Regions from separate parts of the Bradyrhizobium sp. 63_E2_N1_3 genome, predicted to be linked through region 1. Evidence: predicted binding sites of a transcription regulator. Region 1 holds the regulator's gene; the other holds the start of a gene.
What was found. The regulator PhoB, encoded in region 1, activates phosphate uptake and scavenging genes when phosphate is short. The targets are predictions, from matches to a motif close to TGTCATNNANCTGTCAT.

Region 1 (5,149 bases):
CTTCATGGCGGAGGAGGCCGCGAGCATGCTCTTGAGCTCCGACAACGGGAGCTCGTTGATATCCAGAAAGTGCTTCGGGGACTTGCTCATCAGCTCGCCGCCCGCTTGGTCTGACTGGACGAGATCGCGGCGCAGGCGCGCTCGAGCCGCCCGACGCTGTCCTCGATTTCGGCTTCGGTGACGATCAAGGGCGGCAGGAAGCGCACGACATTGTCGCCGGCGCCGACCGTGAGCAATTTTTCGTTGCGCAACGCCGCGCCAAGATCGCCGGATGGCACCACGGCCTTGATGCCGATCAGAAGGCCTTCGCCGCGCACTTCGCTGACGATGTCGGGATAACGATCGATCACGGAGGCGAGCTTCTGCTTGAGCAGCAGCGACATCTTCTGCACGTGGTCGAAGAAGCCGGGCTTGAGCATGACGTCGAGCACGGCATTGGCAGCCGAGATCGCGAGGGGATTGCCGCCGAAGGTCGAGCCGTGCGAGCCGGGCCCCATGCCGGCAGCCGCGTCCGCGGTCGCCAGCACCGCGCCGATCGGGAAGCCACCACCGAGCGCCTTGGCCAGCGACATCACGTCAGGCGTGACGCCGGTGCGGCGATGCGCGAACAGATCGCCGGTGCGGCCCATGCCAGTCTGCACCTCGTCGAACGCGAGCAGCAGGCCCTTCTCATCGCAGAGCTGGCGCAACGCCTTCAGGAAGGCGGGCGTTGCCGAACGCACGCCGCCCTCGCCCTGGATCGGCTCGATCAGGATGCCGGCGGTCTGCGGACCGATCGCCTTCTTGACGGCTTCGATATCGCCATGCGGGACCTGGTCGAAGCCGTCCATCGGCGGGCCAAACCCTTCGAGATATTTTGCCGAACCGGTCGCGGCGAGCGTTGCCAGCGTGCGGCCGTGGAAGGCGCCTTCGAAGGTGATGATGCGGTAACGTTCCGGATGACCCTTGGAGAAGTGATGATGGCGGACCAGCTTGATCACACCTTCCAGCGCTTCGGCGCCGGAATTGCAGAAGAACACGAAGTCCGCGAAGCTTTCGTTGCACAGACGCGCGGCGAGCTTCTCGCCGTCCGGGCTCTGGAACAGGTTCGACATGTGCCAGAGTTTGGTGGCCTGCTCTTGCAACGCCTTGACCAACGCAGGATGAGCATGGCCGAGCGCATTCACCGCCACACCCGAGGTGAAATCGAGATAGCGATCGCCATTGGTCGCAATCAGCCAGCAGCCTTCACCGCGCTCGAAACCGAGGTCGGACCTGGCGAAAACGGGGAGCAAATGCGGCGCTGCGCTGTTAGTCATGACGATCACTTGAATGTTGCGGACGGTGTGAGCGTGCATTGCGCAACGCACCATTGACCGGCCCGGAAAACGAAACGTGCCGCCTTTTAAGGGCGGCACGCCTGACTATCTTATGCCTGGTGAAACCGGTGTCAATGCCGCCCGGAAAGCCTCGCGAAACGCAGAATCCGTAGTCTTGCGGTGGCGATTTTGCGTATTTCCGCCACGGAACATGTGGAAGCGAGTCGGCGGACTCTTGCGCGTGAGTCACGCCATATTGTAGCGTTTGGCTTGTCAGATACGACATCTCGTGCAGCAGTTCTGATCCTCTAAGTCCTCATGTACCGGCGTAAGCGTTCGGGCGCATCTGGTGCGCCCGGCGAGCCTTAAGGGATTCTGGCGGCACGGGTTTTTCGAAGCTTAGGCATTCGCCGTGCGGCCGCCAGGATGGCAGGCGCCGGCGAAGGAAAGGGTGCAATGACCGTTTTGACCTGGTCGGATGATCGCGTCGAGCAGCTGAAAAAGCTCTGGGAGGCCGGACTTTCGGCCAGCCAGATCGCCGCTGAACTCGGCAATGTGACCCGCAATGCCGTAATCGGCAAAGTGCACCGGCTCGGCCTGTCGGGCCGCGCCAAGAGCCCTTCATCGGCAGCGCCGCGGCCGCGCAAGGCGCGCCCCGCCCAGCACATGATGCGGGTGACACGCCCGATCGCGCGCGGCAACACCGCGCTGGCGCAGGCCTTCGAAGTCGAGGTCGAGGCCGAACCGGTCACCTACGACAACGTCGTGCCGATGAGCCAGCGGCTGTCGCTGCTGGAGCTGAACGAGGCCACCTGCCACTGGCCGGTCGGCGATCCCTCGAGCCCGGATTTCTTCTTCTGCGGCGGCAAGGCGCTCTCCGGCCTGCCCTACTGCGCCCAGCACTCGCGCGTGGCGTATCAGCCCGCGGCCGATCGCCGGCGCGCGCCGGCGAAGCCGGGTCCGCGCTGAAGTCGTTCTGAGCTCAGAAAGGAGCCGTCACACGATGGCGGCTCAACAAATCCGATGTCGTCCCGGACAAGCGCGCCTCGAGCGCGCGCAGATCCGGGACCCTTAACCACCGCAAGATGTGGCTACGGGGACTCGGAGTTACCTTTTCACAAAATAACCGCTCGCTGTGGGTGTCCCGGACCCGCGCTTGCGCTTGTCCGGGACGACACCGAGAGTGTGGCCGCAGCTCACCGAGCTACGCCTGCTCCGCCTTCGCAAAGCGATCGTCCAGTGCGTAGCCCGCGCCGCGGACGGTGCGGATCGGGTCCTGCTCGCGGCCGAGATTGAGCAGCTTGCGCAGGCGGCCGATATGGACGTCGACGGTGCGCTCGTCGATGTAGATGTCACGGCCCCAGACGCTGTCGAGCAGCTGCTCGCGCGAGAACACGCGGCCGGGATGCTCCAGGAAGAACTCCAGCAGGCGATATTCGGTCGGACCGAGATCGATCGGCCGGCCCGAGCGCGCCACGCGGCGCTTGTCGCGGTCGAGCTCGATGTCGCCATAGGCGAGCACGGTGGCGAGCCGCTCGGGGCTGGCGCGCCTGAGCAGGCCCTTCACGCGTGCCAGCAGCTCCGGCACCGAGAACGGCTTGACGATGTAGTCGTCGGCGCCGGTCGCAAGGCCCCGCACCCGCTCGCTCTCCTCGCCGCGCGCGGTGAGCATGATGATCGGGAGCTGCTTGGTCTCGGGCCGGGTGCGCAGCCGCCGGCACAGCTCGATGCCGGAGAGGCCCGGCAGCATCCAGTCGAGCACGATCAAATCGGGGATGTGCTCCTTGAGGCGGGTGTCGGCGTCGTCGCCGCGCATCACCGTCTCGACGTCATAGCCGTCGCCTTCGAGGTTGTAGCGGAGAAGCTCGGTGAGAGCTTCCTCGTCCTCAACCACCATAATGCGTGCGCCCATGGTGTTCGTCGCTCCTTAAGTGTTCGGGACCGTCGTGGCGAAGGTCGTCATGTCGCCCTTCGGCCGCTTGTCGGTGATCGCCTGGCCCTCGATCATGTAGAACACGGTCTCGGCGATGTTGGTGGCGTGGTCACCGATGCGCTCGATGTTCTTGGCGCAGAACATCAGATGGATGCAGAACGAGATGTTGCGCGGATCCTCCATCATGTAGGTGAGGAGCTCGCGGAACAGCGAGGTGCAGATGGCGTCGACTTCCTCGTCGCCCTTCCACACCGCCATCGCCGCCGGCAGATCGTGCGCGGCATAGGCATCCAGCACCGACTTGACTTGTTGCTGCACGAGGTCGGTCATGTGCTCCAGACCGCGGAACAGCTTGAGCGGATGGAAATCCGTCTCCAGCGCCGCGACGCGCTTGCCCATGTTCTTGGCGAGGTCGCCGATCCGCTCGAGATCGGTCGCGACGCGCATGGCGCCGACGATCTCGCGCAGATCCACCGCCATCGGCTGGCGGCGCGCGATGGTGAGAACGGCGCGCTCCTCGATCTTCTTCTGGAGCGCGTCGAGCTCGGCGTCGATGGTCACGACGCGCTGGCCGAGCGCGACGTCGCGGCGGATAAGCGCGTCGACGGAATCGACGATCATGCGCTCGGCGATGCCGCCCATCTCGGCGACCAGGCGCGTGAGCTCCTGGAGGTCGGTGTCGAAGGCCTTTGCGGTATGTTCAGAACCCATGTTCCGTCTCCTCAGCCGAACCGGCCGGTGATGTAATCCTGCGTGCGCCGGTCGGTCGGCGACGTGAAGATCTTGCTGGTGTCGTCGAACTCGATCAGCTCGCCGAGATACATGAAGGCGGTCTTGTCGGAGACGCGCGCCGCCTGCTGCATGTTGTGGGTGACGATCGCGATCGTGTAGTTCTCGGACAGCTCCTGGATCAGCTCCTCGACCTTGGCGGTCGAGATCGGGTCGAGCGCCGAGCAGGGCTCGTCGAACAAGATCACCTCGGGCCGCACCGCGACCGTGCGGGCGATGCAGAGGCGCTGCTGCTGGCCGCCGGAGAGCGACAGGCCGGAGGCGTTGAGCTTGTCCTTGACCTCGTTCCACAGCGCGCCACCGCGCAGCGCCTTCTCGACGCGGTCGTCCATCTCGGACTTCGAGATCTTCTCGTAAAGGCGGATGCCGAAGGCGATGTTCTCGTAGATCGTCATCGGGAACGGCGTCGGCTTCTGGAACACCATGCCGACGCGGGCGCGCAGCAAATTGAGGTCCAGCTTGGGGTCGAGGACGTTGGTCTGGTCGAGCATGAGCTGACCGGTGACGCGCTGGCCCGGATAGAGGTCGTACATCCGATTGAAGATGCGCAGCAGGGTCGACTTGCCGCAGCCCGACGGGCCGATGAACGCCGTGACGCGGTTGGTGCCGAGCGCCAGATTGATGTTCTTCAGCGCGTGGTGCTCGCCGTAATAGAAATTGAGGTTGCGCACCGTCACCTTGGCCGGAGCTTCGGGCAGCACCGGCGCCTGGGGCAAACCACCGGCCGCGCTCATCGATACGGAAAGATCACTCATTTTGCGGTCCTCTCGGCGCTCAGAATGCGCGCGCCAATATTCAGGGCAAGAACGGTCAGGGTGATGAGCAGCGCGCCGCTCCAGGCGAGCTGCTTCCAGTAGGCGTAGGGGCTCTGCACGAAATTATTGATGGTGACCGGCAGGTTCGCCATCGTCTTGTTCAGACCCAGGCTGAAGAACTGGTTCGACAGCGCGGTGAAGAGCAGCGGCGCGGTCTCGCCGGCGACGCGGGCGGTGGCCAGCATCACGCCGGTGATGAGGCCCGAGCGCGCCGCGCGATAGGCGATGCGCTTGATCACCAGCGAGCGCGGCAGGCCGAGCGCCGAGGCCGCCTCACGCAGTGCGTTCGGCACCAGCAGCAGCATGTCCTCGGT
Region 2 (5,149 bases), 8.5 Mb from region 1:
CATCGCGACCAGTTCCGAGACCGAGCAATCCGACGCCGCCAGGATCGATTGCGGCACGGCGCGCGCTTTTTCCTTCAAGGCATGGCCCTGCGGGGTCAGCGCGATCAGCACCTGACGTTCGTCCTCGCGCGAGCGCGTGCGCCTGACGAGGTGGGCGGCCTCGAGGCGCTTGAGCAGCGGCGTCAGCGTGCCCGAATCCAGGAACAGCTTTTCGCCGATGTCCTTGACCGGCACGTCGTCGCGCTCCCACAGCACAAGCATCACCAGATATTGCGGGTAGGTCAGGCCGAGCCGGTCCAGCAGCGGCTTGTAGACCCGGTTGAAGGCATGCGCGGCCGAATAGACCGCGAAGCAGATCTGATTGTCGAGGCGCTGCGGGTCCAGCGCCGATAATTTCCGGGGCATCGAGAATCTCACGCGGTTTCCTCCATTCTGGGACCGGGCGGCCGTACATTCAATTGCGAACAATTAAATGTGAGGCATGCAAATTTCAATTGCGCGCAATCTAATTGTTTGCGATGTAGGTTCCACCCCAACCCGAAGACCTAAGGAGACGAAAATGTCAGTAAACGTCCTGTATAAGACCAGCGCCAAAGCCACCGGCGGCCGTGACGGCCATGCGGCGACCCTCGACGGCGCGCTCGACGTCAAGCTCACCACGCCGAAGGAACTCGGCGGCGGAGGCGGCGCCGGCAACAATCCCGAGCAGCTGTTTGCGGCCGGCTATGCCGCCTGCTTCATCGGCGCGATGAAGTTCGTGGCCTCGCAGGGCGGCCCGAAGGTTCCGGCTGACGCCTCGGTCACCTCCACCGTCGGCATCGGCCCGCGCGCGGCCGGCGGCTTCGGTCTCGACATCGATCTGGCCGTCTCGCTGCCGGGCCTTGCCCGCGCGGAAGCCGAGGCGCTGGTCGAGAAGGCCCACCAGGTGTGCCCCTACTCCAATGCCACGCGCGGCAATGTCGACGTTCGCCTGACGGTCGTCTGATCAAACGGCGGATTGGCTGGCCCGAGATCCCCCTCGGGCCGGCCGCTTCCGCTTGATTTGCCACGTTGCGGGATAGCGCAGCGGCGGCGCATGCGGCCCTACGCAGCAAGCCATTGCTGGCGCAAAAAAACCTCGCTAGGCCTGTGATCAATGATCGACACAGGGGAAGCGAAGGCATGACTGAAGCCGTTTTGGGCGCAATGAGCGGACTGCGCGTCATCGATCTCACGCGCGTGCTTGGCGGTCCCTACTGCACCCAGATCCTCGCCGACCACGGCGCCGACGTGATCAAGGTCGAGCCGCCCGCCGGCGACGAGGTGCGCGACTGGGGCCCTCCTTTCCACGAGGAAGACGCGGCCTATTTCATCGGCATCAACCGCAACAAGCGCTCGATCGGCCTCGACCTCGCCTCCGAAGGCGGCCGCCTCGTGCTGCTCAAGATGCTCGAGACCGCCGACGTCCTGATCGAGAATTTCAAGCCGGGCACGCTGGAGAAATGGGGCATCGGCAACGATGTGCTCAGCAAGAAATTCCCGCGCCTGGTGCATTGCCGGATCTGCGGCTTCGGCGCCGACGGTCCGCGCGGCGGCAATCCCGGCTATGACGCCATCATCCAGGCCATGACCGGCATGATCGCGGCGACCGGCTCGCCGGAGAGCGGACCGATGCGGATCGGCGTGCCGCTGGTCGACATCACCACCGGCCTCTATGCGGCGATCGGCATCCTGATGGCGCTGTCGGAACGGCAGCGCTCGGGCCAGGGCCAGTTCCTGGAGACGACGCTGTACGAGACCGGCCTCGCCATCATGCATCCGCACACCGCGAATTATTTCATGCACGGCAAGCCGCCGTCGCTCACCGGCAACGAGCATCCCAACCTCGTGCCCTACGCGATCTTCCCGACCAGGACCGACAACATCTTCATCGGCGTCGGCAATGACGGCACCTTCCGCAAGCTCGCCAAGGAGATCGGCAAGCCCGAGCTCGGCACCGATCCGCGCTTTGCCCGCAACAAGGACCGCATCGCCAATCGCGAGGCGCTGCGGGCCGAGCTTGCCGCCGTGTTCAGCCAGCACGAGGCCGAGCCGCTGTGCAATCGTCTGCTCGCCGCCGGCCTGCCCGCAGGTCCCGTGCAGAAGATCGACCAGGCCTTGACCAACCCGCACACGATCGCCCGCGGCGATGTCATCGAGAAGGACTGGTACAAGGGCGTGGCCTCGCCGATCCGGCTCGATCGCAGCAAGCCGAGCCTGCGCCGCCTGCCGCCGAAATTCAGCCAGCACTCCCAGGAGGTGCTGGGCGAGTTCGGCTACTCCAAATCGGAGATCGACGCGATGGTCGAAAAGGGCACCGTCTGCGGCCCCGAGCGCAAGCGCTAAACGCCCTCGCCGCCTCACCCGAGCAAATGCCGCACTGCGGCGCGGGCACGCATGTGCGCCGCGAACGGAGGAGGCTGCGCGCTCGGCATTCGCCTATTTGACGGCTTCCCATTTGGCCGCGCTTGCTGCTTTCGTTTCTCCCGCTTACACAGTCATGTGAACGTCATATGGCGCTGCTAGCGCAAGCGCTTCTTTTTGACGGCCCAAGGGAGGTTTCTTGATGGCTCTTCGACACTTTGGCGCGGCTGCCGCGCTTGCAGTCACCGTTGGTTTTGGCGCTTCGCCGGCGTGGGCAGTGACCGAAATCCAGTGGTGGCACGCGATGACCGGCGCCAACAACGACGTCATCGTCAAGCTCGCCACCGACTTCAACGCCTCTCAGACCGACTACAAGGTGATCCCGACCTACAAGGGCAACTATCCCGATACGATGAACGCCGGCATCGCGGCGTTCCGCGCCGGCAACGCCCCGCACATCATGCAGGTGTTCGAAGTCGGCACCGCGACCATGATGGCCGCGACCGGCGCCGTAAAACCCGTCTACAAGCTGATGGCCGAGGCCGGCGAGAAGTTCGACCCCAAGATCTACCTGCCCGCCATCACCGGCTACTATTCGACCTCGAAGGGCGAGATGCTGTCCTTCCCGTTCAACTCGTCGTCGACCGTCATGTGGGTCAACCTCGACGAGCTCAAGAAGGCGAACGTCGAGATCCCCAAGACCTGGCCCGAAACGTTCGAGGCCGCCAAGAAGCTGAAGGCTGCGGGTCATGACACCTGCGGCTTCTCCGGCTCCTGGGTCACCTGGGTCAATCTCGAGCAGCTCTCCGCCTGGCACAACGTGCCGCTCGCCAGCAAGGCCAACGGCCTCGACGGCTTCGACACCGTGCTGGAGTTCAACGGCCCGCTCCAGGTCAAGCATCTCGAAACCCTGGTCGAGCTGCAGAAGACCAAGACCTACGACTATGCCGGCCGCACCAACACCGGCGAAGGCCGCTTCACCTCCGGCGAATGCCCGATCTACCTGACCTCGTCGGCGTTCTTCGGCAACGTCAAGGCGCAGGCCAAGTTCAACTTCACCGCCGTGCCGATGCCATACTATCCGGACGTCAAGGGCGCGCCGCAGAACTCGATCATCGGCGGCGCTTCGCTCTGGGTGATGGGCGGCAAGTCGGCCGACGAATACAAGGGTGTCGCGAAGTTCCTGACCTTCCTCTCGGACACCGACCGCCAAGTCTACATCCACAAGGCCTCGGGCTATCTGCCGATCACCAAGGCGGCCTACGCCAAGGCGAAGGAAGAAGGCTTCTACAAGGATCAGCCCTATCTCGAGACCCCGCTGATCGAGCTGACCAACAAGGAGCCGACCGACAATTCGCGCGGTCTGCGCCTCGGCAACATGGTTCAGCTCCGTGACGTCTGGTCGGAAGAGATCGAGCAGGCGCTGGCCGGCAAGAAGACCGCCAAGCAGGCGCTGGATGCTGCCGTCGAGCGCGGCAACACGATGCTGCGCCAGTTCGAAAAGACTGCCGTCAAGTGAGGCGATGAGCGGCAGGCCGCAAGCCGGCCTGCCGCTCACCTGACATCATGCAAAAGCAAGCCATTTTCCAAGCAAAACTATTGCCCTACGCGCTGGTTGCGCCGCAGCTCGCGATCGTCCTGATTTTTTTCTACTGGCCGGCCGCGCAGGCGGTGATCCAATCCTTCCTGCTCCAGGACGCCTTCGGTCTGTCGACAAGCTTCGTCTGGTTCGAGAATTATCAGGACCTGTTCAAGGACCCGGCCTATTTCGAGGCGGTTGTCCGTACGTTCGTCTTTTCGTTCGCCATCGCCGTCTCGTCGCTGTCCTTCGCGCTCTTGCTCGCCGTGATGGCGGACAAGCCGCTGCGCGGCTCAATGCTCTACCGCACGCTGCTGATCTGGCCCTATGCGGTGGCGCCGCCCGTCGTCGGCGTGCTCTGGATCTTCATGCTGCATCCTTCGCTCGGCGTGCTGTCGCGCTATCTGCGCAACCTGGGCGTCGACTGGAATCCGCTGCTTGACGGCAACCAGGCGGCTGGGCTGATCATCCTCGCCGCGGCGTGGAAGCAGATCTCCTATAATTTCCTGTTCTTCCTCGCCGGCCTGCAAGCCATCCCCCGAAGCGTGTTCGAGGCCGCCGCGATCGACGGCGCCCGTCCGATGCGGCGGTTCTGGACAGTGACCTTCCCGCTGCTGTCGCCCACGATCTTCTTCCTGCTGGTCGTCAACATCGTTTACGCCTTCTTCGACACCTTCGGCATCATCGACACCATGACCCGCGGCGGTCCCGGCACATCGACGGTCACGCTGGTCTACAAGGTCTATTCTGACGGCCTGCTCGGCGGCAATCTCGGCAGCTCGGCGGCGCAGTCGGTGATCCTGATGGTCATGGTCATCGTGCTGACGGGAATCCAGTTCCGCTTCGTCGAACGCAAGGTGACCTACTGATGGTCGAAGAAGAGGGCTTTCGGCGCTACGTCGCCCACGCGATTCTCTGGATCGGGATCGCGATCGTCGCATTCCCGGTCTACATCGCGATCGTCGCCTCGACCCAGGACAACGCCCTGATCGCGAACGGGCAGATGTCGCTGCTGCCGGGCGGCCATTTCTTCGAGGTCTACTACAAGACCATCTTCGTCGGCACGAGCGGCTCGACCCGCGAGCCCGTCGGCAACATGATGCTGAACTCGCTGGTGATGGCGCTGGCAATCGCGATCGGCAAGATCGCGATCTCGATCATCTCGGCCTATGCGATCGTGTATTTCCG

Region 2: ugpB (sn-glycerol-3-phosphate ABC transporter substrate-binding protein UgpB) is a predicted target of PhoB. The motif match lies at 2,515-2,531, and genes of this name have one in related genera.

What each region holds. Positions count from the first base shown of each region.
Region 1 is NZ_CP197235.1:8,604,686-8,609,834, forward strand. Features, by position in the region: gene argF (ornithine carbamoyltransferase) at 1-90, opposite strand, end outside; gene AB7531_RS40970 (aspartate aminotransferase family protein) at 90-1,298, opposite strand; gene AB7531_RS40975 (GcrA family cell cycle regulator) at 1,755-2,267, shown strand; gene phoB (phosphate regulon transcriptional regulator PhoB) at 2,503-3,210, opposite strand; gene phoU (phosphate signaling complex protein PhoU) at 3,226-3,942, opposite strand; gene pstB (phosphate ABC transporter ATP-binding protein PstB) at 3,954-4,775, opposite strand; gene pstA (phosphate ABC transporter permease PstA) at 4,772-5,149, opposite strand, start outside.
Region 2 is NZ_CP197235.1:124,687-129,835, forward strand. Features, by position in the region: gene AB7531_RS00545 (MarR family winged helix-turn-helix transcriptional regulator) at 1-405, opposite strand, end outside; gene AB7531_RS00550 (organic hydroperoxide resistance protein) at 560-985, shown strand; gene AB7531_RS00555 (CaiB/BaiF CoA transferase family protein) at 1,162-2,364, shown strand; gene ugpB (sn-glycerol-3-phosphate ABC transporter substrate-binding protein UgpB) at 2,585-3,901, shown strand; gene ugpA (sn-glycerol-3-phosphate ABC transporter permease UgpA) at 3,949-4,830, shown strand; gene ugpE (sn-glycerol-3-phosphate ABC transporter permease UgpE) at 4,830-5,149, shown strand, end outside.